DNA from 2 places in the Microbacterium endophyticum genome. Region 1 is predicted to be linked to the other one. Evidence: predicted binding sites of a transcription regulator. Region 1 holds the regulator's gene; the other holds the start of a gene.

The links. Region 1 encodes HspR, which represses chaperone genes until heat shock. Its sites were predicted from a motif close to AAGTTGAGTCNNNNNGACTCAACTT; they were not measured.
Region 2: the regulator HspR is predicted to act here: its motif matches at 3,700-3,724, upstream of G6N83_RS04035 (Hsp20/alpha crystallin family protein).

The regions. Positions count from the first base shown of each region.
Region 1 covers NZ_CP049255.1:1,326,518-1,332,622, forward strand. Annotated here, with positions in the region: gene G6N83_RS06180 (ABC transporter ATP-binding protein) at 1-1,615, opposite strand, end outside; gene G6N83_RS06185 (potassium channel family protein) at 1,625-2,374, opposite strand; gene G6N83_RS06190 (heat shock protein transcriptional repressor HspR) at 2,415-2,855, opposite strand; gene G6N83_RS06195 (DnaJ C-terminal domain-containing protein) at 2,897-3,904, opposite strand; gene G6N83_RS06200 (nucleotide exchange factor GrpE) at 3,913-4,506, opposite strand; gene dnaK (molecular chaperone DnaK) at 4,516-6,105, opposite strand, start outside.
Region 2 covers NZ_CP049255.1:863,107-869,211, forward strand. Annotated here, with positions in the region: gene G6N83_RS04015 (hypothetical protein) at 1-524, shown strand, start outside; gene G6N83_RS04020 (amidohydrolase family protein) at 526-1,866, opposite strand; gene G6N83_RS04025 (hypothetical protein) at 1,966-2,187, opposite strand; gene G6N83_RS04030 (nucleotidyltransferase family protein) at 2,192-3,019, opposite strand; gene G6N83_RS04035 (Hsp20/alpha crystallin family protein) at 3,238-3,672, opposite strand; gene G6N83_RS04040 (class I SAM-dependent methyltransferase) at 3,806-4,600, opposite strand; gene G6N83_RS04045 (ABC transporter ATP-binding protein) at 4,600-5,385, opposite strand; gene G6N83_RS04050 (ABC transporter substrate-binding protein) at 5,382-6,105, opposite strand, start outside.

The DNA.
Region 1 (6,105 bases):
TGCGGTCTGCATCGGTGATCGTCGATACCCGCTGGGCGACGACAATTTTGGTGACGTCGGGGAGTTCACGCCACAGCGCCTGCCGCAGCCGTGCGTCGGTCGTGAGGTCGAGCGCCGAAAACGAGTCGTCGAAAACCAGCACGTCGGGCTGGCGCACAATCGCACGCGCGATCGCCAAGCGCTGCCGTTGTCCGCCGGAGACGTTCGTGCCTCCCTGCGAGATTCGAGCGTTCAAGCCGCCTTCCATCTCGTCGACGAAGTCCCGTCCCTGTGCGATTTCGAGAGCGTGCCAGAGCTCATCGTCGGTAGCGGCTTCCCGGCCGAAGCGAAGGTTTGAGGCGACGGTGCCCGTAAAGAGGAAGGGCCGCTGGGGCACCAGTCCGATGCCTTCCCACATTCGGTCGAGGTCCGCTTGACGCACGTCGACCCCGCCCACCGATACCGCCCCTGCGGTGACGTCGAAAAGTCTGGGGATGAGCGAGACCAGCGTGGTCTTGCCAGAACCGGTAGAGCCGACAACCGCCACAGTTTCGCCTCGCGCCGCTTCGAAATCGATGCCTTGCAAGACAGGCTTCTCTGCTCCGGGATAGCTGAATGCGACGTCCGCGAACCGAATAGCCCCGGGGGTCGGAAAGTCAGATACCGGATCTTCGGGCTTCACGAGTGTCGACTCACTTGCCAGCACCTCGCTGATGCGTTCTGCCGAGACGGCAGCGCGCGGAATCATGATTGCCATGAAGCTCGCCATGAGCACGCCGGTCATGATGAGCCCGACGTACTGCATGAAGGCGAACAGCGTGCCGATTTCGACGGTGCCTTCGTTCACTTGTATTCCGCCGAACCAGATCACGCCGACAACGGTGACGTTGAGCACGAGCATCGCGAGCGGAAAGAGCAGCACGAACAGCGACCCGACCTTGCGGCCGACGACTCGAATGTCGGTGTTCGCGACACGAAAACGCTCTTCTTCGATGTCTTCGCGCACAAAAGCGCGCACAACTCGCACCCCGGTGAGCTGCTCACGAAGAACACGGTTGACGGCATCCAACTTCTTCTGAAATTTGCGGAACAACGGAACCATGCGGCTGATGATGAGTCCGGCGATCACGAGCAGGGTCGGCACAGAGACGCCGATCAACCAGCTGAGCCCCACGTCTTGCTGCAGTGCCATCACGATGCCGCCGATCGCCAACAACGGTGCGTTGATGAGCATGGTCGATGCCATCATGGCGAGCATCTGCACTTGCTGTACGTCATTTGTATTGCGCGTGATGAGCGACCCTGGCCCGAAAGTCGATACTTCTCGCTCGGAGAAACCGCTCACTTTTTCGTAGACATCTCGGCGAATGTCTCGCCCCGCGGCCATCGACGCCCGGGCGGCGAAGTAGGTCGCGATGATAGATGCCGTGATCTGCCCCAGCGAGATCGTCAGCATGATGCTGCCTGTTGACCAGATATAGGCTGTGTCGCCCTGGGCGACACCCTGATCGATGATGTTGGCGTTCAACCGCGGCAGGTAGAGGGACGCCATCGCTGCGATGAATTGGAATGCCAGCACGCCCACGAGGAGCCAGCGGTACCCCTTGAGGTAGCGATAGAGAATTTTTCCGAGCACACGCTCAGACTAGAGCGGACCGCCGACATTCGGGAGACCACGGCTCTCGCTCGGCCGAGGCAACCGGGCGTCGAGTTCGGCAGTGAGCCGCTCAACATCTGCGCGGGTCGCTGCGCGCTGCTCCTGGTGTCCACGGGTAACGCGGTCAATCACCCACGACGAGAAGGTTGCGGTGATGAGACCCACAAGCACAACACCGCCGAGCATGAGGCCGATGGCGATTGCGCGGCCTGGCACAGTGACCGGTACGAAGTCGCCGTAACCGACGGTTGTCACTGTGCAAAAAGCCCACCAAATCGCGTCGCCGAAGCTCCGGATGTTGCCCCCAGCCGCGTAGCGCTCAACCTCGAGCACTGAAAGCGCAGCAATCCAAATAAGCAGCAGCGCGGCTCCGATACCGTAGATCAGCATGCGCGCACGAAGATTCGCTCCGGCGCTTTCTTTTGCACCCTGCGGGCGAATGAAAACACTGAGCAGGCGCACCGGGCGCAGCATTGGCACGAGTACGGCAGCGAGGTCGAACAGATGCTTTCGGAACCATTCGCCCTTGGGGTGCGCAAGGCTCAGTCGCACGACGTAGTCAACGACGAACGCAACCCAGGTCGCAAAAATGACCGTCGAAGCGATGATGCGCGCAGTGCCCGTGTACTCGAGCGTGACCTGCGCCGTATAGACGACGAGAAAGACGAGGGCTGCGGCGGTCAGCGGCCACCGGGTGAGGGTCTCCCACCGTTGCATCGCTTTTTCGTTACGCGACATGAGTGGAACTCCCCGGCTGTTGGCGCTGCTACGTCTATTCTTAGCGCTCGAGCTCGCCACCGCGCGGACGCCACACCACGATCTCAGTGGCACGGCGCATGCGTGTTCCATGCCGGAGGCGCACAACAGATCCGGTGGCCCCGGCCGCGAACACGCGCGCACCGGGCCGATTCTCGAGTTCACTCGCGACGCGCTGTTCGAGCTCTCTCACCTGACGGTCGAGATTTCGCACTCGATCTTCAAGTTCGAGGATGCGGGCGATAGCCGGGAGGCTCATGCCTTCGGCAGAAAGCCTCCCGACCTCACGCAACTGCGCGATATGGCGTACCGAATATCGACGCGAGCCGCCTTTGGTGCGCGCGGGAACGACGAGACCGATGCGGTCGTATTGACGGAGCGTTTGCGGGTGCATGTTCGCAAGCTCTGCCGCCGTAGCGATGGCGAAGATAGGTGCGTCTTCATCAATCGTGTCTTCCGACATTCACTATCGCCTCCCGTCATCCCTCGTCAGCTGTGGTGGAGCTAGCCGCGCGCTTTCGACATGAGGTCGGCGCGCGGGTTTTCGTGTGGTTCTAGTTCTTGGAACTTCTCCAGTGCCGCCCGGGCGGCATCATCGAGATGCGCTGGTACTGCCACCTGCACCTCCGCGAGGAGGTCACCGGTGCCCTTCGTCGTTTGGATGCCCCGACCCTTGACCCGAAGCACTCGCGCCGACGGGGTTCCGGGAGCGACCCGCAACTTGACGGGATCACCACCGAGTGTGGGCACCTCAATCGTGGCACCCAGCGCTGCCTCTGTGAAGGTCACCGGCACCACAACGCGAAGGTTGAGACCTTCGCGCGTGAAGACTGGATGCTGTCGCACCGATACCTGCACGACGACGTCGCCGCTCTCACCACCGTCTGGAGAGGGACGTCCCCGTCCGCGCAGTCGAATCTTCTGCCCATCCGAGACACCGGCGGGAATCTTCACTTTGAACGGTTTGCCGTCTTCCGACTGCAAACTGATCGTTTCGCCCTTGGCCGCGGTGATGAAGTCCAGAGTCGTCCGTGCGGTGACGTCTGCACCCCTTGTGGGGCCGCCGTAGCCGCGGAATCCGCCACTCGTCTGGCCGAAGGATCCTGAACCGAACCGCGATGACCCACCCTGATCGAACATCGTGAAGAAGTCGCCGAAGTCCTCTTGCGAGAACCCGGCAGCTCCCCCGCCTCGGCTGCCACGCGCGCCGCCGAATCCGCTGAACACGTCATCGAATCCGCCGCCGTTCGTACCTCCGGCGCTGAAACGAGCACCGGAGCCCATCGCGCGAATTTGGTCGTACTCTTCGCGTTGGGTGGGATCGTTCAGCACTGAATAGGCTTCACTGATCTCTTTGAACTTCGCCTCAGCCTTGCTATCGCCCTGATTCGAGTCGGGGTGGTACTTACGGGCGAGCTTGCGGTAGGTCTTCTTCAGATCGGCAGCGCTGACGTCTTTTGAGACGCCGAGCATCGCGTAGAAGTCCTTGTCGAACCAGTCCTGACTGGCCACAGCGTCTCCTATTCCGCCGGAACGGCGACGACGACCTTTGCCGGACGCAGTTCCACAGTGCCCAGGCGGTATCCGACCTCGACGACTTCGAGAACTGTCGTCTCTGTCGCGCCGGGTGTCGGCTGCTGAAAGATCGCCTCGTGCTGCTGCGGGTCGAAGACGTCGCCGGCAGCACCGTAGGTTTCGAGACCCATGCGCTCAGCGACGCCGCGAAGCTTGTCAGCGATAGCAGCGAATGGCGTACCCTCGACGAGATCGCCGTGCTTCGCGGCACGGTCGAGGTCATCGAGTACGGGCAGCAGGCCTTTGGCCACTGATCCCTTCGCTCGCTCGATCTCCACCTCGCGCTGGTCTTCGGTGCGGCGACGGTAGTTGGCGTACTCGGCCTGAACTCGCTTGAGGTCAGTTAAGAGGTCGGGCTCGTCGGCGACAGCTTCTGCACCTTCGGCGGCAGCCTCTGCGCTTTGAGCAGCACCCAGAATGTCGTCGACCGTCAGCTCGTCCTGCGACTCGGGGTCGGAAGCCTGTGCTTCCGACCCCTCATCGCTCGGCCGAACCTCGTCGTCGCCTTCGGGCGTTTCGTCGAAGTTCTTTTTTGCCATGGTTCTGTCTTATTTCTTTTCGTCGTCTTCGTCGATGACCTCGGCGTCGACAACATCCTCATCGGATGCCGTCTCACCGCTGTCTGCGGACTGCTCATCAGCGCTCGGGGCAGCCTGCTCTGACTGGCTCGATGCATAGATTGCTTCGCCGAGCTTCTGCTGGCTGGCGTTGAGCTTGTCGAACGCTGTCTTCACAGCGTCGTCGTCGTCTCCGGCGAGAGCTGCCTTGAGTGCGTCAACGTCGCCCTGAACCTCGGTCTTGACCTCTTCGGGCAGCTTGTCAGCGTTGTCGCTGATGAGCTTCTCGATCGAGTAAGAGAGGGTCTCGGCCTGGTTTCGGACCTCGGCGAGTTCGCGACGCTTCTTGTCTTCCGCAGCGTTCTCTTCCGCTTCGCGCACCATGCGCTCGATGTCTTCCTTGGGGAGCGACGAGCCACCCGTGATCGTCATCGACTGCTCGGTACCGGTGCCCTTGTCCTTCGCGGACACGTGCACGATGCCGTTGGCATCGATGTCGAAGGTCACCTCAACCTGCGGAATCCCGCGGGGGGCCGGGGCGATTCCGGTGAGTTCGAAGGTTCCTAGCGGCTTGTTGTCGCGAGTGAACTCACGCTCACCCTGGAAGACCTGGATGGCAACAGACGGCTGGTTGTCGTCAGCGGTCGTGAAGGTTTCGCTGCGCTTGGTGGGGATCGCAGTGTTCCGCTCGATGAGCTTGGTCATGATGCCACCCTTGGTCTCGATACCGAGGCTCAGGGGTGTCACGTCGATCAGCAGAACGTCTTTGCGCTCGCCCTTCAGCACGCCAGCCTGGAGAGCGGCGCCGACGGCGACGACCTCATCAGGGTTGACGCCCTTGTTGGCTTCTTTTCCAGCTTCCTGCTTCACCAGTTCGGCGACGGCGGGCATACGGGTCGATCCACCGACGAGGACGACGTGGTCGATGTCCGAGACCTTGATGCCAGCTTCACGGATGACGTCAGCAAAAGGCTTCTTAGTGCGGTCGAGCAGGTCCTTGGTGAGGTCCTCGAACTTGGCGCGCGTGAGGGTCTCAGAGAGCGAAACCGGACCGCTGTCCGTGAGCGAAAGGTAGGGAAGGTTGATGCTGGTCGAGCTCGAGCTCGAGAGTTCCTTCTTGGCCTGCTCAGCAGCTTCCTTGAGGCGCTGCAGCGCGATCTTGTCGCCCGAAACATCCACACCCGAGGTGGCCTTGAACTGCTTGATCAGGTAGTCAACGACGCGCTGGTCCCAGTCGTCGCCACCGAGGCGGTTGTCTCCGGCGGTGGAGCGCACCTGGATGGTGGAGAAGTCGTCGTCCTTACCCACTTCGAGCAGCGAGACGTCGAACGTACCGCCACCGAGGTCGAAGACGAGGATGAGTTCGTCTTCTTTACCTTTGTCGAGGCCGTAGGCAAGAGCCGCGGCGGTGGGCTCGTTGATGATGCGCAGAACGTTGAGTCCCGCGATCTCGCCGGCCTCTTTCGTGGCCTGGCGCTCGGCGTCGTTGAAGTACGCGGGGACGGTGATGACGGCATCCGTCACGGTGTCACCAAGGTACTGCTCGGCGTCGTGCTTGAGCTTCTGAAGGATGCGGGCCGA
Region 2 (6,105 bases), 460 kb from region 1:
CGTACTTTGTCGGCGCGATCTTTTTCACGGTTGCGGCCGGCATGCAGCTTCTTCTCACCGGCTCGCCTAACCGTGCGGCGCAAGATGAGCAGCCCACAGCCGCCGGCATCGTTGTGCGCGCGATGTGGTTGTCGGCCGCGGTGCAGCTCATCGGCACAGTGTTGTTCAACGCCAGCACGGGCGCTGCCCTCCAAGCTTCAACGGTCACCGCCGAACGCGACTACGTGTGGGCTCCGGATGCCGCGGGCTCGCTGGCCTTCCTTCTCAGCAGCCTGCTGGCCCTGGTGCCGCTTGTGCGCGAGCGCGAGCTGTGGGCGCCGCGTGACACCGCATGGTGGAGCACTCTCCTCAACCTGGGCGGGTCGGTGGCCTTCGGCGTCTCGGCTGTCGCTGCGATCGTCACGTCAACGGGCGGCGTGCGAAACGCCACGCTTGCGGGCAACTCAACTTTTATCGGCGCACTCTGCTTCTTCATCGCCGCCGCCGTGCTCCTGCCGTCGGCGCGCAAGAGGCGTGCCGGCTGAGCTAACCCCGCGCGTGCACGACCGCGCCACGCGCGAAGACCATACGGATGTCGTCTGCCCGCGACCGCAACACAATCCCCGTTGCCGCGTCGACCCCGGGCCGCCACCACGGGCCCGAAGTGTCGACGAGCACGAGGTCGGCGTCTTTGCCGACTTCGATCGAGCCGATGCTGTCGTCGAGCCCGAGCACGCGTGCACCTTCGACGGTGGCGACGGCCAAGGCATCCGCTGCCGTGAGGCGTGATGAGCCACTACCCGCCGACCGGTCGAACGCGAGCGCGTGCCGCATCTCGCCGACCATGTCGGTCGTCGTGTTGAGCGACGCGTTGTCGAGCCCGAAGCCGACAGTCACGCCCGAGGCGCGCAGCTCCCCCAGGGCACTGTGTGACCCGCCGCCGAACATCGTCGATGCAGCGCAGTGCGCAGCTCCGACTCCCCCCGCGGCGAGCGCATCACGCTCAGCCGAGTCAGTAAACGTCAGGTGCGCACCCACCGTGCGCCCCGCATAAACCCCAAGCCGTTCGAGGCGCGCGATCGCCCGCTCGCCATCGACGCCGGCATCTCCCGGCTCCGAAGCGCACAGGTGCGTCGTGAAACCCTGGCCCACGTTCGCCGCGATGGCAGCGAGCCCGCGCAACAGCTCGTCACTTGCCATTTCGGGCAGTTCGGCGCTCGTCCACACCGGAACCCGAGAGCTCGACAGCGACGTAGCCCACCGGGCGAACTCGAGCACGTCGGCTGTTGCGCCATAGAGCCGCTCGGCAGCAAACCCCACCCGCAACGACTCCGCAGCCGCAGCAAGGGCAGGACCCCAGGCGGAGGGCACGGCATCCGACACCATCGGAGCCACGATCCACCGCAACCCGCTCTGTTCGGCGACCGCGAGTGTGGTCTCGAGCGCCGCGCGCGAACGCGCAGACCCGGCATCTCCCACACCCCAGCAGTCGAGCACCGTCGTGATTCCGGCCCGCCGCAGGTCGCCCGCGGCGAGGGTCGCAGCTGTTCCCACATCGTCGTTCGACAGCCCGAGCACGCTCTCGTAGTACACACGAAACAGCCAGTCGAAGAACTCCCGGGCTTCGCCTGCCTCACCGCGCGCGAGGGTATCCGCTGTGTGCTGGTGCACGCTCACAAACCCCGGATGCACGATCCCCCCACCGGCCGAGACCCACTGTTCCGCGTGTACACCATCGGGCACAGGCCCCGCAGCAACCGCAGCGATGAGCCCGTCCGAAATCCCGATCCACCCCGACACGACGTCGCGCGCGGGGTTCATGGTTACGACCGTCGCGTCAGCAATAACGGTGTCGAAAACCCTACGGATGCCCAGCTCGTCGCTCATTCACCGCACGCTACGCGCTCCCCGTTTCGCCACGGTTACCGCAGAAGTAGCTAGCCCAGGTGGTGCGCCCGCTGAAGAGCGCTCCGAGCAAACCGGCTTTTACGCGCTTAAGCGATCACGCTCGAAATAGCGCGCGTGGGTGCGGTGCACAGTTTCGATCGAGTCGCTGTTGAGAGACACGATTTCCCAGCCATCATCCGCTCGGTTCTGTTCCAGCTGAAGGCGGTAGCGCAGTGCTTCGCGGTGACCATCCGGCCCGGCAAAACTGTGAACGTGACGTTCGCCACTCAAACGGTTGTACTCGATAACAAATCCGGCCACGACTTCAGACTCCTTCCGAGCCTCGTTGTCCTTCACGAAATGTCTTGCGCAACATCTCCAGCCCATTCTGGAGTTCTTGCTCATTTCTCAAATTTCGTGCCTTCAACGTTTCTACTCTACGGGCTACGTCACGGTACTGTGCGCGGGTTCTCACGATGATGGGCGTTTCTTCTAAGTTCAACTCAAGCAGGGAAATTTCGTTCCGGTCTTTTTCGATTTGAGAAATGCGCAGCTCCGAGACGGCTCGCAAAGAGCGCACGATTTTCTTTTCAATTGGGTCTGCGGGAAGTGCGTCGTACCGAATCTGTCGACCGTAGAGGTCGGCGGCCACCTCGTACATGTTCGCCCAGTCACCCTGGAGGTGTGTGCGTACCTGTACTTCTACCCGCGCTTCGAGCTTCAGCCAGATGTGAACCGCTCGATACCCGCTGTGTGGCGTGGCGCGCATGTCTCGTACGCAGTCATCGAGCTTGTGTTCGAAACGACCCGTGATCGCGTTTACTACCGCGTCTTGTTCGTCAAGAGTCATTTCCGCTTCAAAGCGAACGCCAGCAACGTCCTGCACACTTGGCAACGGGGTGTCGGTGTCTCTATTGAGCTTCTGACGAAGCGTGTCGAGGGTCTTAGGTCGCGAAGTGACTTCAAAGGGTCGCTCACCAAGGATTGGGGTCCAGTCCAGCGTCGAGACTACGAATTGAACGTGCTCAGCCAGATCGTTGTACCAAAGCATGACGGCACCATACGAGGGGAGTCCCTGCTCCGGCGTCGTGCCGTCGCGAATGTGTCGACTCAGCCGTTTCAGCTGATTCTTTGACCACGGCAGCGGCTCCATGACCGAAGCGTACCGAAGACAGCCCTTCGCATTAGTTCGCCGGAAACCCGATCAGCCTATTCACGTTCTGAAGTCCGCGTTCGTCGTCGCTCATTCACCGCACGCTACGCGCTCCCCGTTTCACCGCGGTTACCGCAGCGCCCTGCACGCCGTGCCGCAAAAAGGCGTGGGGTGAAGCCCGACGAACGGACTCCACCCCACGCGGGATGAGCACTGGGTTAACTTGCGATGGTTTTCTGCTTCTCAGCCCCGGCGTTCTGCGAGTGCACAGCGATCTTTCGCGGCTTTGCTTTCTCGCTCACCGGAATGATCACGCTGAGCACCCCGTTGTCATACGACGCTGAGATGCCGGCGGTGTCGACGCCCTCGCCGATGCTGAACTGACGCAGGTAGCTGCCAGCGGGTCGCTCCTGCGCAAGCCACTTGGCGCCGTCGGCCGAACCGACCGTCCGCTGCGCGCGGATGGTGAGCAGCTGACCGTCAACGTCAACGTCGACCGAGCCCGGGTCGACGCCTGGCAGATCCGCGTTCAGCACATAGTGATCCTGGTCTCGGTAGAGATCCACGGGCATCACTCGGGGCCCCGAACGTGCCTGAAGCAGGCCAGACGCGAGGCGGTCCAGCTCGCTGAAAGGATCAAAAGACATAGCCATGATGAATCAATCTCCTTCCGAATCGAAGACTTGAGTGCTCATCACTCAAGTACGAATAATTTAGCACTCTCACCATTAGAGTGCTAAGTGCCAAAAGCTCAAAATTTCCTGAGTTTTACGCCGGAATTCCGGGCTACCGCACCCCATACAAAACATGGTCATCGAGGTACTGCCACACGGTACCTACCTGCGCAAAGCCGGCACTCCGCAGCGTCTCCAGGTGAAAGCCCAGCGTCACTTTCAGTGGCGGTTCGTGGAGTTCACTCCCCCACACGGCATCGCGCGCGGCAAGCTCCGTGCCGTACGCACCCGATGCCGCCACGGCATCCCACCATTCGTCCCACGTGTCGACACCCGCGCCAAACGTGTCGCGCTGCATATCGGCGTCGTCGCTCAGCGCGAAGGCGCGCATGGCCGGCTCGCTCACGGCGTCGTAGCTCAGGTGGTCGCCGTTCAGCACGATTCCGCCCGGTCGCGCGAGACCCGAAAGCGCGAAGTACACGCGCACCAGCGCATCGGGGCTCAGCCAGTGCAGTGCCGTCGAGCTCACAACAGCATCGAACTCACCCGCAACAATCGCCGGATGCCTCACCCACACATCCGAGTCGAGGTCGATCTGTGCCACCTCAACGCGGGCGTCTCCAGCCCATGCGTCGCGCGCGAGCGCCAACAGGGCGGGGTCTTTGTCTGCGATCACCACATGTGCCGTCGGCACGTGTTCGAGCACCGCTGCCCCGAGAGACCCGGCCCCGCCCGCAAGATCCAACACGCGCGGCTCGGCCACCCCGGCGCACACGTGGGCCACAGTGCGCCCGATCGTGTCAAAGCGCTCAGCGCGCCGACGAATGTATCCGGTCTGTTGCGCATCCCAGCGCGCGATCACCTCGCGGGCAACCAAAGCCCGATCAACCGTTGTGTTCTCACTCATCAAAGTTCCTTCTTTCCCATAAATTCATCAACAACATCAGCCGGCAACCGAAACGTCAGCGACCGCACACCGCCCTCGCCCTGTGTCGTCACCACCTCGACGCCATAGACCTCATCGAGCACCGCGGGCACGAGCACCTCGTCGGCGCTGCCCGCCGCCGCCACTCGCCCCTCGTTGAGCACAACCACGTGGTCGCACACGTGGGCTGCCAGGTCGAGATCGTGCAGCACGATCACCACCGTGGGCGCGATGTCTCGCAGCATTGCGGCGAGCTCGAGGCGGTGGCGCACATCGAGGTGGTTGGTGGGCTCATCCAGCAGCACGATCTCAGCGTTTTGTGCGATCGCGCGGGCGATAGACACGCGCTGGCGTTCTCCGCCAGACAGGGTTCCGAGCGCCGACTGCGCACGGTCGCCGAGCCCGACGGCATCGAGTGCCTGCGCCACGTCGAGGTCGAACGAAGCGCCACCCCGGCCGCGTGCGATCCCGGCGAGCGCCACTTCGTCGGCCACTCGCAGGGCGGGGTCGCCGCCTACGTTCTGGCCGACAAACGCCACCCGTTGTGCGATCGAGCGCCGGGGCACTCGCCGCAGGTCACGGCCGTCCAGCAGCACCCGGCCAGCGCTCACGGGCACCGCCCCAAGCATGGCGCGCAGCAGCGTCGACTTGCCGCTGCCGTTCGGCCCCACGATTCCGGTCACGGTGCCGGGGCAGACGGCGAGGTCGATACCGCTCAGCACCTCGCGGCGACCGAACCGTACCGCCACGCCGCCTGCCGTGATCACGACAGGTCGGCTAGCGCGTCAGCGAGCACTGCGGGCCCGCGAGTCGACAGGATGCTGGGCGGGTCTGTGTAGGGAAACGCCAGCACGATCACGCGATCGTTCTTCACTGCCGAGAGCGAGTCGACGCCGGGAGAGGAGAGAAAGGCATCCTTCGTCTCGTTGGGGTCGGCAGCCGAGGAGAGCAGCACGATCGTTTCGGGGTCTCGCGAGATGACGTCTTCGATGTTCACGTCGAAGACGCGCTCGTCTTGGTCGGCGTAGACGTTCTCAAGGCCCGCCGCAGCGAACACCGGGGTCACCATGCTGGGCCCACCGTAGGGCGAGAGAACTGTGCCACCCGATGAGACGTAGAGCGCAGCCGCGGTACCGACCGATGTCGACGGCACCGATGCGAGGTCGGCTTTCGCCCCGGCGATCACGTCGGCCGCCTGGTCCTGCTCTCCCAGCAGCTCGCCGCAGGTGGTGATCTCGTTCCACACGCGGTCGAACGTGGCAGTTTCGAGCAGCTCCGGCGGCGGGTCGGAGCAGTACGCGGTCGGTGTGTACAGCGCGATGCCGGCGGCCGCCAGTGCATCACGATCGACGGCGTTTTCGGGTGCGATCACGAGGTCTGGGTCTGCACCGATGATGGCTTCTTGCGACACGACCGAACCGCCGGTGGCGTTCTTCTCGGTCGAGAGCACGTCGAGGTTCGCCAGCGCCGTGTAGGTGGTGTCGTCG